One region of the Paenibacillus sp. GYB006 genome, then DNA from elsewhere that is predicted to be linked to it. Evidence: predicted binding sites of a transcription regulator. Region 1 holds the regulator's gene; each other region holds the start of a gene.
The links. Region 1 encodes LexA, which represses DNA repair genes until DNA is damaged. Its sites were predicted from a motif close to CGAACATATGTTCG; they were not measured.

Region 1 (4,752 bases):
TTTTACTAAAGAGGACATTATTCGTATTGCAAAAGAAGAAAATGTACGCTTTATCCGATTGCAATTTACTGACCTGCTCGGTACGATCAAGAACGTTGAAATTCCAGTAAGCCAGTTACAAAAAGCATTGGATAATAAAATGATGTTTGATGGATCTTCCATTGAAGGTTATGTTCGTATCGAAGAATCAGATATGTACTTGTACCCGGATCTAGACACTTGGGTCGTATTCCCATGGGTTGCTGAGAACCGTGTTGCACGTCTTATCTGTGATGTATATATGCCAGATGGTACTCCTTTTGCAGGAGATCCGCGTGGTATTTTAAAACGTGTACTTAAAGAAGCAGAAGAAATGGGCTACACTTCCATGAACGTGGGACCTGAACCTGAATTCTTCTTATTCCGTACGGATGCGAATGGTAATCCGACAACGGAACTCAATGACCAAGGTGGTTATTTTGACCTGGCTCCAATGGATCTTGGTGAAAACTGCCGTCGTGAGATCGTACTTACTTTGGAAGAGATGGGCTTTGAGGTTGAAGCTTCTCACCATGAAGTGGCTCCAGGACAACATGAGATTGACTTCAAATATGAAGAAGCTATCAAAGCAGCGGATGAGATTCAAACTTTTAAACTCGTAGTAAAAACGATTGCTCGTCAGCACGGTCTGCATGCAACCTTTATGCCGAAACCTCTATTTGGTATGAACGGATCAGGGATGCACTGCCACCAGTCCTTATTTAAAGGTAATGTAAATACATTCTATGATGAGTCTGATGAACTTGGTCTCAGTAAAGAAGCCCGCCATTACATGGCAGGTATCCTGAAACATGCTCGCGCAATGGCAGCGATCACGAATCCAACGGTGAACTCTTACAAACGTTTGGTTCCTGGATATGAAGCACCTTGTTACGTAGCATGGTCAGCAAGTAACCGCAGCCCGATGATTCGTATTCCAGCATCACGTGGTCTGAGTACTCGTGTTGAGGTTCGTAACCCGGATCCAGCAGCAAATCCTTACCTTGCACTTGCAGTGATGCTGAAAGCAGGTCTTGACGGTATCAAACGTGAATTGTCATTGCCGGCTCCAATTGACCGTAATATCTATATCATGTCAGAAGAAGAGCGCATTGAAGAAGGTATCCCTTCCTTGCCAGCTGACCTGAAAGAAGCATTGCATGAACTGATCCGCAGTGAAGTGATTACCGATGCTCTCGGCGAACACGCACTTGCTCATTTCTATGAATTGAAAGAAATTGAGTGGGATATGTACAGAACTCAAGTACATCAATGGGAACGCGATCAATATTTGACGCTGTACTAGAATGGAAAACCCTTGGCGCTCTAAGCGTTGAGGGTTTTTTGTTGGTATTGGTAACAGATTTTATTTTTCTTTGACCCTCGAAATTGTCTCTGAAGTTTGAATTATCTTCATGATTTTTCAACCGAAAATTATCAATCTTTTAGGAAATATAGGCATCCCGTTTAATTGTAGAGCAAACTTTTATATAATTACTGAGTTTGTTTCATTGAATGACTTTGTAAGTGAATTAAACAGACTTATAATGGGATCCGAATGAAGGACTTACCGTACATAGACACAGAACAGATTAATTCAAATCTAAAGGGGAATGAAATGGCGATTTTAAGAGATGCATTTAGAGATGGTACTTATGTTGAATTCTCTTTTGTTAAGTGTATTCCAGGTGAATTTGAAGGTTGCCAACTTAATTTTAAGCATTATAAAAATCATAAAAAAATACATGATTTCGTTTTTGGTTGGACGAATCTCACCATTGAAAATTACATTGAAGTGACATCGGGTTTTCCGCTGGATATGTTAAACGACTTTATATTAAATAACTTATATACATCTTTTGAGAATCACCTTTATGGATTGGAGTGGAAAAAGCGGAAAGAGAAAGATACATATCGATTAAGGTTGTATGATTCCAACATAGACTGCCAACTGAATGTAATAGATACTGAAGTAAGGAAATTTGGAAATGAAGTAAGAAATGAATGGGAAAAAGGACTTATCAATGTGAGGTAAGTTGATTCTAATATTAGTAGGGGAGTAAAACGTGAAAAGCAGAGATCTGAGTTATAAGATCTCTGCTTTAAAAATATAAGTGCAATAATTTATTTATATTTAACTATAAAAAAATAAAAAAATAAAAAATCAATTAATGAAAATCACGGAAAAGACCAATAACTTTACCTAGTATCGTTACTTTTGTAAGCCGGAGAGGTTCATATGTAGGATTCTCAGGCTGAAGACGAACATGATCTTTTTCTTTATAGAAAGTTTTCACTGTAGCTTCATCATCTTCCGTCATAGCTACGACGATTTCTCCATTGTTAGCCGTTTGTTGCTGACGCACAATGACATAATCCCCATTGACAATACCAGCTTCGATCATACTATCGCCTACTACATTCAACATAAATACTTTCTCTTCTCCAACATATTGCATAGGTAGAGGAAAATAGTCTTCAATATTCTCTGTTGCAGTAATAGGAATACCTGCGGTTACTTTACCAACGACGGGAACTCTGACAACCGTCTGCGCAAATTGGCTTGTCTCATCTAACTCATCGTGACTCAAAAGCTCGATTGCACGAGGTTTTGTAGGGTCTCTTCGAATTAAACCTTTCTTCTCCAAACGATCCAAGTGTCCGTGAACAGTGGAGCTGGACGCGAGTCCGACAGCTTCACCAATCTCTCTTACGGACGGTGGATATCCTTTTAATCGAACTTCATTTCGTATAAACTCCAAGATTGCTAATTGCCTGCTGGACACCTTCGACATACCGTATCAACTCCACTTAATAACGTTTGGGAAAATTATAGCATAGAACCTCCGTTCGTACAAACGTTAGTTCTAAAATAGAACGAACAATTGTTCTAAAAAGTTATTGTCCAAAACACATGTTCGTGTTATAGTGATCAATATAGAAATGAGAACAAATGTTTGGAGGACGATATATATGCTAAAATACAGTACATACAACAGTATCTATAGTAATACTGAAGGAGTTAAGGATCATACTCTGCTTGGTAAATTATTTCATCAATTGTTTTATAATAATAGACGCTTTTTGGTTCGCCTGGTCATTATTCTTAGTGTTGCTTTTTTATGTCTAACTGGGTTTATGACGGTGCTTACCAATGCAAGTAACATTGTTTCCTATCAAGAGTTTGTTGTATCTACAGGAGATTCTTTATGGTCGATTGCTTTGGATCATAAACCGCATCACATGGATACTAGGGAATATGTAGCACGAATCAAACAGCTGAATGTGATGGAAACGAGTGATATTCAAACAGGGCAAGTATTAAGTTTACCTCATGTAGAGTAAGGGAAGATGCTTTTTATATTTTGATTTTTATCTGTTAATTAATGAACTTCTACTTTCATTTACAGTTTATTGATGCTGTCTATATCATTTTTTTAATGGATGACCGGCAAGGGCGCAATTCACAATTGTGTCCTTTTTTTGTTGTTTACATTAGGAGGTCTAGCCATACAGGTATATACCTTGACAACCCTTTATTTACATGGCAAAGTTAAGTAGATTGTGCTTTTTTTAAGGGAGCAATTTAGATGAAGGAAGCGAATTTCCATTATGCTAAAACTAATATATTCCCGTGAAAAAGGTATAGGTTTAATCATAGTTATGAGTGGAGAGTTAGTATATAACTACCATGATATAATAACTGCATTGTACAGATTTTAAAGGGGGATTTACATGGCAAGTTCATTTGAAAGAGCAGTCAAAAGGAATCAACACAAAGTAAATAAGAATCGCAAAAAAAAGGGACAACCTATCCTTGGATCCGGAATGGAAAATGAAGATATTTTCAAAGGAAGAGCGTTTATCTTTCCTTTCGTACTCGTCGTACTTGCTTTTATGTTTCTAACACTCAGTGGTGTTACAGAAGACGGTGTGTCTGGTTTTGATTGGTTTGTATTTATACTTTATATTGGACTAGCACTAATGTATTTCTTACGTCGTCCTTATCTTAAAGTAGGTAAGAAACGGATTAAGACCATTAAGCTGAGCAGAGAACGTTCACTTGGTGCAGAAGACATCAAACGCATTGTGGTAGATAAAGGTTCGATTATTATTGAACACAACGCTAAAGGCAGTAACTGGGCTTTCAGTTGTTTGCTTAATTTGTATGATACTGACGCAATGGGCGAAAGACTCATTACTTTTGCACAGACACATCAGATTCCAGTAGAGGATAAGAAAGCTCTAAAAGAAGCTAAATAAATCGATGGACTCTAGGGGGAGAGAACAAGATGTCAATTAAAGCAGTGATGTTCGACTTGGATGATACCTTGCTATGGGATGAAAAGAGTGTAGAAGAAGCTTTCTACGAAACATGTCTCTATGCCTCAAAAAAATGCGGTGTAGATCCTCATGAACTTGAAGTATCGGTAAGAAACGAAGCTAGAAAGCTGTATGAATCTTTTGAAACATATCCATTTACGAAAATGATTGGCATCAATCCCTTTGAGGGACTATGGGCAAATTTTAATGCTGGGGAACAGCCGGAATTCAGAAAGCTCGAACAATTAGTACCCGGATATCGTAAAGATGCTTGGACGAACGGTCTTGCGGCACTTGGTGTGAATGATAGCGAACTAGGTGCGGAGTTAGCTGACAAATTTGGTAAAGAGAGAAGATCTCGTCCTTATATGTATGATGAGACTCTCGAAGTTCTCACAAAGCTGAAATGTA
Region 2 (4,752 bases), on a different contig from region 1:
AAACCAAGGGAAAAGCCCTCCTTGTTCCAAGGCGGGGCCTGCTTTTTGCATGATGAATATACCTAACATAACAAGAGAAAAACCTGCCCCTGCAAGAAGCACGTACTGGATGTTCCATATCGAAGCAGAAACGCGGCTAGCTGCCTTTGTTTCTCCTAGCATGACGGTTATTGCCCATGCTCCCAAAAAGAAAAGTAACATCGATAAAGCGTATTTTCCAATCTGGAGACTTAGCAGTTCTGTGGTAATACAGGTACCAATATTACTGCCGAGAATAATGCTGAGTGTTCTTGCGTAACTAAGGAGTCTCGCGTTAACTAAACCAATGGTCAGCACCGTGACAGCTGTACTGCTTTGAAGCACAGCCGTAATGCCTGTACTGAACAACATACCCTTAAGGGGAGTGGAAGTAGCCCGTTCCAAAGAAGTGGCAAGAGAACGTCCGCCTGCCTTATGGAGGGAGGCTTCCATTAGTTTCATCCCTGCGAAGAACAGGATAAGACCATAAATGAGTGGAAACACAACAGATCTAATCATAGGGGGTATGCACCTTCTCTCGCACGACTTGTCTCTTCTTCCATCTTATGTGCAAAAAGGGACGACCATGACAAGCAGGGGGACCTCCCATGAGATCTAGTTTTGATTGATAAAAGGAGTTGTACGTATTTTGGCATCTGTAGTCCTTACGAAAAGCCGTAAGAAACGTATTGAACAGGGACATCCCTGGATATTTAAAAATGAGATAGAGTCGGTAGAAGGCCAGCCTCAGCCAGGCGAACTGGTAGAAGTGAAGAATCATCAAGGCCGTTATCTTGCTACCGGTTATTATAATCCGGCTTCACAAATTACAGTGAGGGTAGTGTCTTATGAACCCATTACAGCGATGGACAAAGCCTTCTTTGTAAGTAGATTTGAGCAGGCACTACAGCACCGGGAACGTTTTGTAACGGGCGGCGACGCATATCGCTTGATTTATGGCGAAGCTGATTTTGTACCCGGCTTGACCGTTGATCGATTTGGAGATGTACTTGTTGTACAGCTGCTGACGCTCGCTATGGATCAGTGCCGTGACGTAATCGTAGAAGCTTTGGTGGAAGTAGTGAAGCCAAAAGGGATTTACGAGCGCAGCGATGTAGGTGTTAGAGAGCTGGAAGGATTGGAGCAAGTCAAAGGGCTGCTCTACGGGGAATGTCCGCGGCATGTAACTGTAACTGAGAATGGACTGCTTATCAAAGTCGATATCGAGCAAGGACAGAAGACAGGTTATTTCTTTGATCAACGCGAAAATAGAGCTGCCATTCAGCCGCTGATGAAGGGCTGGGGTCATCGAAGTGGAATTACCTTGCAAGAAGTAGAAAAAGACGGAGAAATGACACGCGTACCTGTTAATAAAAGTGGAAAAGAAGTCACCTTCCCTTATTGGGACGGAGCTACGGTTCTCGAATGTTTCTCCCATACAGGCAGCTTTACGCTGAATGCTTGTAAATATGGTGCCAAACAAGTGACTTGTCTTGATATATCGGAACATGCCATTGAGAGTGCACGTGAGAATGTGAAGCTGAATGGCTTTGAAGACCGTGTTGAATTCGTTGTGGACGATGCGTTCCAGTATTTGAGAAATCAAGTAAAAGGGCTTGAAGAACGTGCGGAACGTGCGAAAGGTGATAAAAAAGTCGACACTTCCAAAGCAATGACCGCAGGAGGCGGACGAACTTTTGATGTTGTTATTCTCGATCCTCCAGCTTTTGCGAAAACACGAGGCGCAGTAAAAGGAGCTGTTCGTGGATACAAGGATATTAACCTGCATGGGATGAAGCTTGTTAACGAAGGCGGATATCTTGTCACCGCAAGTTGTTCTTATCATATGCGTCCTGATCTGTTTCTTGAAACCATTCAAGATGCAGCTGCAGATGCGGGTAAAATTTTGCGTCTGCTCGAATGGCGCGCAGCAGGTAAAGATCATCCACAAATTTTAGGTGTAGAAGAAGGGCATTATCTGAAATTCGCCATTTTTGAAGTGCGTTCAAAATAATAAATAAGAATCAGCCGCAAGCGGTTAGATTAGAAAAAAGCATCTGTCTACTCTTCATTTCTAAGAGCAGCAGGTGCTTTTTTGCATGGAGCCTGCTTCATTGGTTTCTATTACCAAACGCATGTTCCTATTCGCAGAGGTATGGTATACTGAAGGACAGAATGTTAAGAGAGCATATCGAGAGATATTCTCCTGTTTTCATAGATGTTTTCATAGATATTTTATAGCTAGTTCATAGATGAACAATAGTTATTTTACACATAAAAAATGAGAGAAAGCGAGGGGTGACCATTGCCTCTTCATATGCTTATAGGCCGTGCAGGCACTGGAAAAAGCAGTTCGATCATCAAGGAGATCACGGAAGAACTTCGTCAGAATCCTGGAGGGAAACCGATCATTTTGATTGTTCCAGAACAAGCCTCCTTTCAGACGGAGACAACGCTGATTCGCTCCCATGAGATTAAAGGTTCAGTCCGGGCTCAGGTACTCGATTTTCGCAGACTTAGTTACCGGGTTATGCAGGAAACGAGCGGTTCAGCGCTGATTCCCGTTGGTTCAGAAGGTAAAAAAATGTTGCTGTACAAAATTGTACAACGGCGCAAAGATGAACTGAAAATTTTCTCCGCATCAGGTGGTCAGATGGGGTTTGTAGGGCATTTAAACAATCTGTTTGCCGAACTGAAACGCTACGGAGAACCGGAACGGGCCATCAAAGAAGAGCTTGAAAATGCAGAACAGCTTCCGGGAGCAGGAACAATTTTACGTCATAAAATGCATGATATTGCTGCCATCTATCGTGATTTTGAAGCAGAAGTCTCTCGTTTTCATATGGACGAAGAGGATACACTCGTGAAACTTGCTGGTCAGCTTCCTGAGTCGGATTATGTGAAAGAGGCAGATATATGGATCGATGGGTTTCGCAGTTTTACTCCGCAGGAACTCGCGGTGATTCGGCAGCTTATTATTCATGCTAGATCCGTAACCATTGCCTTAACACTGGACCGTCCTTACGGGGAAGGGGAACAACCACAAGAGTTAAATTTGTTCTATCAGTCGGCTTCGGCTTATATCAAGCTGAATGGGATAGCATCTGAGATTGGTGAGTCCACTCATACGACGGTACTTGCACCGGAGAAATCGCCGCGTTTTACTTCTTCTGCACTGGCTCATCTGGAGTCTGGATTTGAGAAGCGTAGAGTGATGCCAGCAGGCAAGGATGACGGCGGAATTGAGATTCGCAGTGCTGCGAACAGCCGAGTTGAAGTGGAAGGGATGCTAAGAGAGATAGGGCGACTTGTACGTGAAGAGAACGTCCGTTACCGGGATATCGCGGTCCTGGTTAGAAATATAGAAGCGTATGAAAATATAATATCCCCTCTCTTCCAAGATTACGATATACCTTATTTTCTCGATAAGCGCAGAGATGAACTTCATCATCCATTAGCAGAATTCCTGAGATCAGCAATGGACATTGTGCGGCATCGCTGGCGGTATGAGGATGTATTCCGCGCGGTCAAGACCGATCTGCTTCTTCCTTTGGATGGCTCAGTCAACCGTTACCATATGGACATACTCGAGAATTATGTGCTTGCGAGCGGGATCTCAGGATATCGATGGACGGATGGGAAACCGTGGAGAGCAGCCCCAAGTTTATCTTTGGAAGAGGAAGAAGGGGCAGAGGCTCAGCGTGAAGAGGCAAACCGTGAAACGGTTCAGATGCTTGAAAGGTGCCGAGAGGTGATTACTTCTCCGCTGTTTGCTTTTGAGAAAAGAGTCAAAAAAGCAAAAACAGCAAAAGAGTTCTGTTCGGCTTTATTTTTGCTTCTGGATGATGCAGAAATTGCAAATAAGCTTGATGCACGAAGTCATGAGGCGCTCAAGACAGGTAAGCCGGAAAAAGCACGAGAACACCGCGGGATGTGGGCAGCGGTACTTGAACTTTTGGATCAAGTCGTAGAAATGATGGGCGAAGAAAAAATGGATGCAGAACTTTTTGCAGGCATTTTGGAAACAGGCTTATCAGAGCTGAAACTCGGTTTAGTTCCGCCTGCTTTGGATCAAGTTCTCGTTGGTTCTATGGACAGATCCCGTACAGGAAACGTCAGTCATATTTTCATCCTTGGAGCAATCGATGGTGTGCTTCCGCAAATACAAACAGAGGATGGAGTCCTTACGGAAACCGAACGGGCAGCCCTCACCGAGTATGGAATGCAGCTTGGCCCCGATGTAAACCGGAAAATGCAGGATGAACGTTTTCTAATTTACAGTGCTTTTACTCAGCCAAGCCATAAATTATGGATAAGTTATCCTCAAAGTGATGAGGACGGTAAGGCGCTTCATCCTTCTGAAATGATACGCTATTTGAAACGTATGTTTCCGGAACTTAAAGAGAAGACATTGCTGGACGAACCGGCATCAAGTGATCCATGGGAAGAACATGAGCAATATATAACACATCCAGATAAGACGATGGCTCATCTGATCAGCCAGCTTCGAGAATGGCGCAGGGGACAGGCGATCCCGGCTGTTTGGTGGGATGTATATAATTGGTATCTACATCAGCCGGACAAGCAGATACGACTCGAACGAATGCTTGGATCTGTTTTTTATGAGAACCGGACAAGGTCTCTAACCAAGGCCACAAGCAGGAAGCTATATGGTAACAAGCTGAAGACCAGCGTTTCTCGTATGGAACGTTTTGCGATGTGTCCATTTTCTCA
Region 3 (4,752 bases), on a different contig from region 1:
ATCGTCAATGAGTCCCTCTTGCTCCAGTCTTGTTAATATTTCTTCTATGATAGGTAGTGTAAACTCTTTTTCTTTTAATTTTTTTGATATCTCATGACGAGTTCTTGCTTTGCGTCCGAGAAAACGCAGTCCCTGTACATAAGCACGCTGTTTTTCATCCGCAACTACGATCTCTTCCAGCTCATTTTTATGAAAAGTGTTACCTTTGGTCATACGATATTTAATCATTACATCTTCAAGAACGGATAACTCATATTGCCCAAAATAGATGGTATACCTGGAATCGCGTCCTTTCATCTTTTCTACCCGAGTAATTTCAAGCATTTGTTCAGGAAAATGACTAATCCCTTTTTGTTCTTCTTCATTACGATCGAACTCATCGTATTCTTTCACTTTACCACGCCTTTCTTGATACCTTGTTCTATTATCTACTTTGTTTCGGACCTATTACATATAAAAAAACCGCAGCCAAAATAAGCCGCGGTTTCTTACTCTTACACTATAAAGCGTTCCTGACAGTTCATACAGTTGTATAAGGGTAACGTTATAGTAACATCTATTCTGCCAGGAAAAACATGTCCTTTACAGGTACCTTGTTCTCACATTTAGCGAATCTTTTTATTCGACCTCAAACAATTCCTGTTCTTCTTTCGCTTCTTTCGCTTTATCTGCTTCAGAAGGAGCTTCAACCACAGTCGTCAAATTGCTTGCTTCACGAATCTTTTGTTCAATCGTTTGAGCGATCACAGGATTTTCTTTCAAGAACTGTTTTGCATTTTCACGGCCTTGACCTAAACGTTCACCGCTGTAAGAGTACCAAGCGCCACTCTTATCAACAATCCCATGTTCAGTACCGATATCAATAAGACTTCCTTCCTTGGAAATCCCTTCACCATACATAATGTCGACTTCCGCTTGTTTAAACGGAGGAGCAACTTTATTTTTGACAACTTTAACTCTTGTACGGTTTCCGACAACGTCGTTACCCATTTTAATGCTTTCAATCCGGCGGACATCAAGACGAACTGTGGAATAGAACTTCAGTGCGCGTCCACCTGGTGTTGTCTCTGGATTACCGAACATAACCCCAACTTTTTCACGAAGCTGGTTAATAAAGATTGCAATCGTTTTGGACTTACTGATTGCACCAGACAGCTTACGAAGCGCTTGAGACATCAGACGAGCTTGAAGACCTACGTGAGAATCTCCCATATCTCCTTCAATCTCTGCCTTAGGCACAAGTGCAGCAACAGAGTCAATAACCACAATATCAACAGCACCACTTCTTACAAGAGCTTCAGCAATTTCAAGACCTTGCTCCCCTGTATCTGGTTGAGAAAGAAGTAATTCATCGATATTTACACCCAGTTTGCTTGCATATTGCGGGTCAAGCGCATGCTCTGCATCAATAAATGCAGCTTGTCCGCCTGCCTTTTGAACTTCAGCAATAGCATGGAGTGCAACAGTTGTTTTACCTGATGATTCTGGTCCATATATTTCAATAATCCGACCTCTTGGAAATCCGCCGGTTCCTAGTGCAATATCTAAAGCAATCGATCCACTGGGTACAATTTCTACTTGCATGTGAGTTGATTCACCCAGTTTCATAATTGAACCTTTACCGAATTGTTTCTCTATTTGACGTAGCGCCATATCTAACGCTGCACGACGATCTGACAATAAACTCACATCCTTCTATGTTTATAACTCTATGATACTCTCTTTGGTCTCGTTTGCCAAGCATTTTTTGAGAACATACATTCGTTTTTTTTCGAGAGACCAGGGGCCCGCTGATCCTCTGAGCATAAAAAAAGGAAGAACCTGTGCAAATCTGATTTGCGCCCGGTTCTTCCGATTACTTGTAGTATACTGGTTCAAATCAAAAGCGTCAAACATATATAACTTGAATCAATTTCATAACTCATTAATAATGATGAACTTGTAACTATATATAGACAAATAAAACCATTTCGATCTATATACAATCTTGATAAAAACAACTAAAGGTATTATGAAATTGATTCACTTATAGTACTTTTTTCTTCATCTGCTTTGTAACTATTTATCTAGTTCAGTTTTTCGTTCTCAACCAGTCGGCGCCACAAACGATATAAAATGGTTTTAGCAGAACGAATTCGAATCGTCTCCCGATTACCGCTCAGTTTTAATTCATGAACTTCTGTCTCCTTGTCTCGTTCAGCTATACCAATGTATACAAGACCTACTTCTTTTCGCTCTGAATATCCCGGACCTGCTACACCCGTAATGGATAGTCCGTAGTCTGAATCTGCAATCATCTGAGCTTGTTCTGCGAGTACTTTCGCTACTTCAGGACTCACGGCCCCAGGTGCATCTTCACCTTCAAGATAATGATGCGGTACATTCAGAAGCTTCTCTTTCATTTCATTCGAGTAGCATACAAATCCGCCTCGAAGCATGGTTCCGCTCCCTGGAATAGAAGTTAGAAGGGCCATCAGCAGCCCCCCTGTGCAGCTTTCAGCTGCTGCCAGCGTCTGTTCGCGATCTGCCATCATTTCAACGATAACATGTTCTATCGGAATATCATGGCTTGCATACATATGCTCAGGTAACCGCTGCTGAATAAGAAGCTCAAGCTCATTTAACTTCACCATGGCTTCTCTTTCACTTGGAGCCTTCGTTGAGATTCGTACGGTAACTTCTCCTTCACTTGCATAAGGGGCAATCGTAGGATCCGTTTGACTCGTAATCAAATCTTTCAGCTTGTCCTCAAGCATAGATTCACCAATACCGGCGAACTTAAGCATTTTTGAATATATCGGCATTTCGCCAGCTAAAACATGCTGATACAACCAAGGCAATACCTGGTTTGTAAACATGGGCTTAAGCTCTTTCGGAGGACCAGGAAGAATAATATAATGGGTTCCTTCATGACTGATCGCATTCCCAAGTGCTAGTCCCGTTTCGTTAAGCAACGGACTTGCTCCTTCTATAATAGTAGCTTGACGTTTATTATTTTCCGTCATCACTGTACCGCGTCTAGTGAACATTTTTTCAATTTGATCCAGGGAACGCTGATCCATCAGAAGATTTAGTCCCAGGAGATCGGCTAAAACATCCTTTGTAATATCATCTTGAGTCGGACCGATTCCGCCTGAAAAAACAACAATATCTGCACGGCTCCGCGCCGTTTCTATCGCTTGTCTCATCCGGCTGGCATTATCCCCGACAACCGTCTGAAAATATACATCAACACCAATAGCAGCAAGCTCCTTCGATAGGAACTGAGCATTCGTATTCACGATTTGACCGAGTAAAAGTTCTGTACCTACTGCGATAATCTCTGCTTTCATGTTAACTCCTCCAGTCTCCCAGCTTATGTTTCTAGTCCCCAAAAGAGCAATAGGATTTACCTATTGCTCTTTTGCGTTGAATTATAAAATTATATTAAACAATTACGCTTAGGTTTACGCTTAGTTTTGGCGAAGAAGATGTTTGTTCTTAACAAAATAGTCGATTCCAGAGTACAGAGTCACGATGGTTGCCAGCCAGATGAAAATAACATCCATAGGGATGGATATAAAAGCAAATGGGAAATTATTCAATAATAAAAGGGAAATTGCGATAATTTGAGTTACCGTCTTCACCTTGCCCCAAGAGCTGGCAGCTACAACGGAACCATCCAGCAGCGCTACCTGACGTAATCCTGTTACCGCAAATTCACGACTGATGATAACAACAGCCATCCATGATGGTACACTGCCCATTTCAACTAAGGAAACAAGCACAGCTGTAATTAAAAGTTTATCTGCAAGCGGATCAAGTAGTTTACCGAGATTGGTAACCAGATTGTGTTTTCGCGCAATGTATCCGTCAATTCCATCAGTACTCGCAGCTACGATAAAAATAATCACAGCAATGAGCTGGTTATAAGGAAGAGAATAATCACCAAACTGGATTGGAGATGGATAAAAATCAAAATCAACTAGCAAAAAGATCATCATGACCGGAATCATGAAAATTCTTGCTAGTGTGATTCGGTTGGGTAAATTCAAGAAAGACGCCCTCCCCTTTAGATCGTACTTGGAGATCTGCAGTGATAGCAAATCCCCCCTATGTCTATTTGTCATTCATGAGATATGTAATGAATCCTGAGCATCTCTATTTATGAATTTCTACTCCTTACATATATCCGAGCATGAAAACATATAGAGATTTACTCATGATTTCATATCTTGTTTTATTTCATGTTTGTAAACTGAAGATCAAGAGGTAAATCACTTGAGCGCAGCAACTGTATAATCGCTTGAAGATCATCCCGACTTTTTCCAGAGACCCTGATTTGATCGCCTTGGATTTGACTTTTTACTTTTAGCTTCGAGTCACGAATCAGAACATTAATTTTTTTAGCATTATCTTGATCAATTCCTTGTTTAAAACCAAGACGCTGACGCACGGTACCCATCGAAGCAGGCTCAACTTTACCATAGTCAAGATTTTTTAGCGGGAGACCTCTTTTAACCATTTTTGATTGTAAAACGTCAATGACTGCATTCAGTTTATATTCATCATCTGAAACGATAATAAGCGCATCTTTCTCTATTTTAAGACTGCTCTTACTACCTTTAAAATCGTAACGGCTCCCAATTTCTTTCTCTGCTTGGGTTACGGCGTTCGTTAGTTCCGCCAAATCTAATTTGGATACAATATCAAATGAACTTTCACTCATATGATCCACTTCCTTTCATTAGTCATGATGCCCTATGTAACATT

Region 2: a site for LexA is predicted at 2,147-2,160, ahead of addB (helicase-exonuclease AddAB subunit AddB). Genes of this name have one in related genera too.
Region 3: a site for LexA is predicted at 1,751-1,764, ahead of recA (recombinase RecA). Genes of this name have one in related genera too.

What each region holds. Positions count from the first base shown of each region.
Region 1 is NZ_JARBDA010000002.1:103,694-108,445, forward strand. It holds gene glnA (type I glutamate--ammonia ligase) at 1-1,324, shown strand, start outside; gene PV403_RS05930 (hypothetical protein) at 1,637-2,053, shown strand; gene lexA (transcriptional repressor LexA) at 2,187-2,813, opposite strand; gene yneA (cell division suppressor protein YneA) at 2,992-3,363, shown strand; gene PV403_RS05945 (methyltransferase) at 3,754-4,281, shown strand; gene PV403_RS05950 (HAD family hydrolase) at 4,311-4,752, shown strand, end outside.
Region 2 is NZ_JARBDA010000005.1:138,389-143,140, reverse strand. It holds gene PV403_RS14065 (Na/Pi cotransporter family protein) at 1-537, opposite strand, end outside; gene PV403_RS14060 (class I SAM-dependent rRNA methyltransferase) at 668-2,032, shown strand; gene addB (helicase-exonuclease AddAB subunit AddB) at 2,324-4,752, shown strand, end outside.
Region 3 is NZ_JARBDA010000001.1:992,836-997,587, reverse strand. It holds gene PV403_RS04815 (regulatory protein RecX) at 1-393, opposite strand, end outside; gene recA (recombinase RecA) at 619-1,680, opposite strand; gene PV403_RS04805 (competence/damage-inducible protein A) at 2,067-3,332, opposite strand; gene pgsA (CDP-diacylglycerol--glycerol-3-phosphate 3-phosphatidyltransferase) at 3,453-4,034, opposite strand; gene PV403_RS04795 (YajQ family cyclic di-GMP-binding protein) at 4,220-4,708, opposite strand.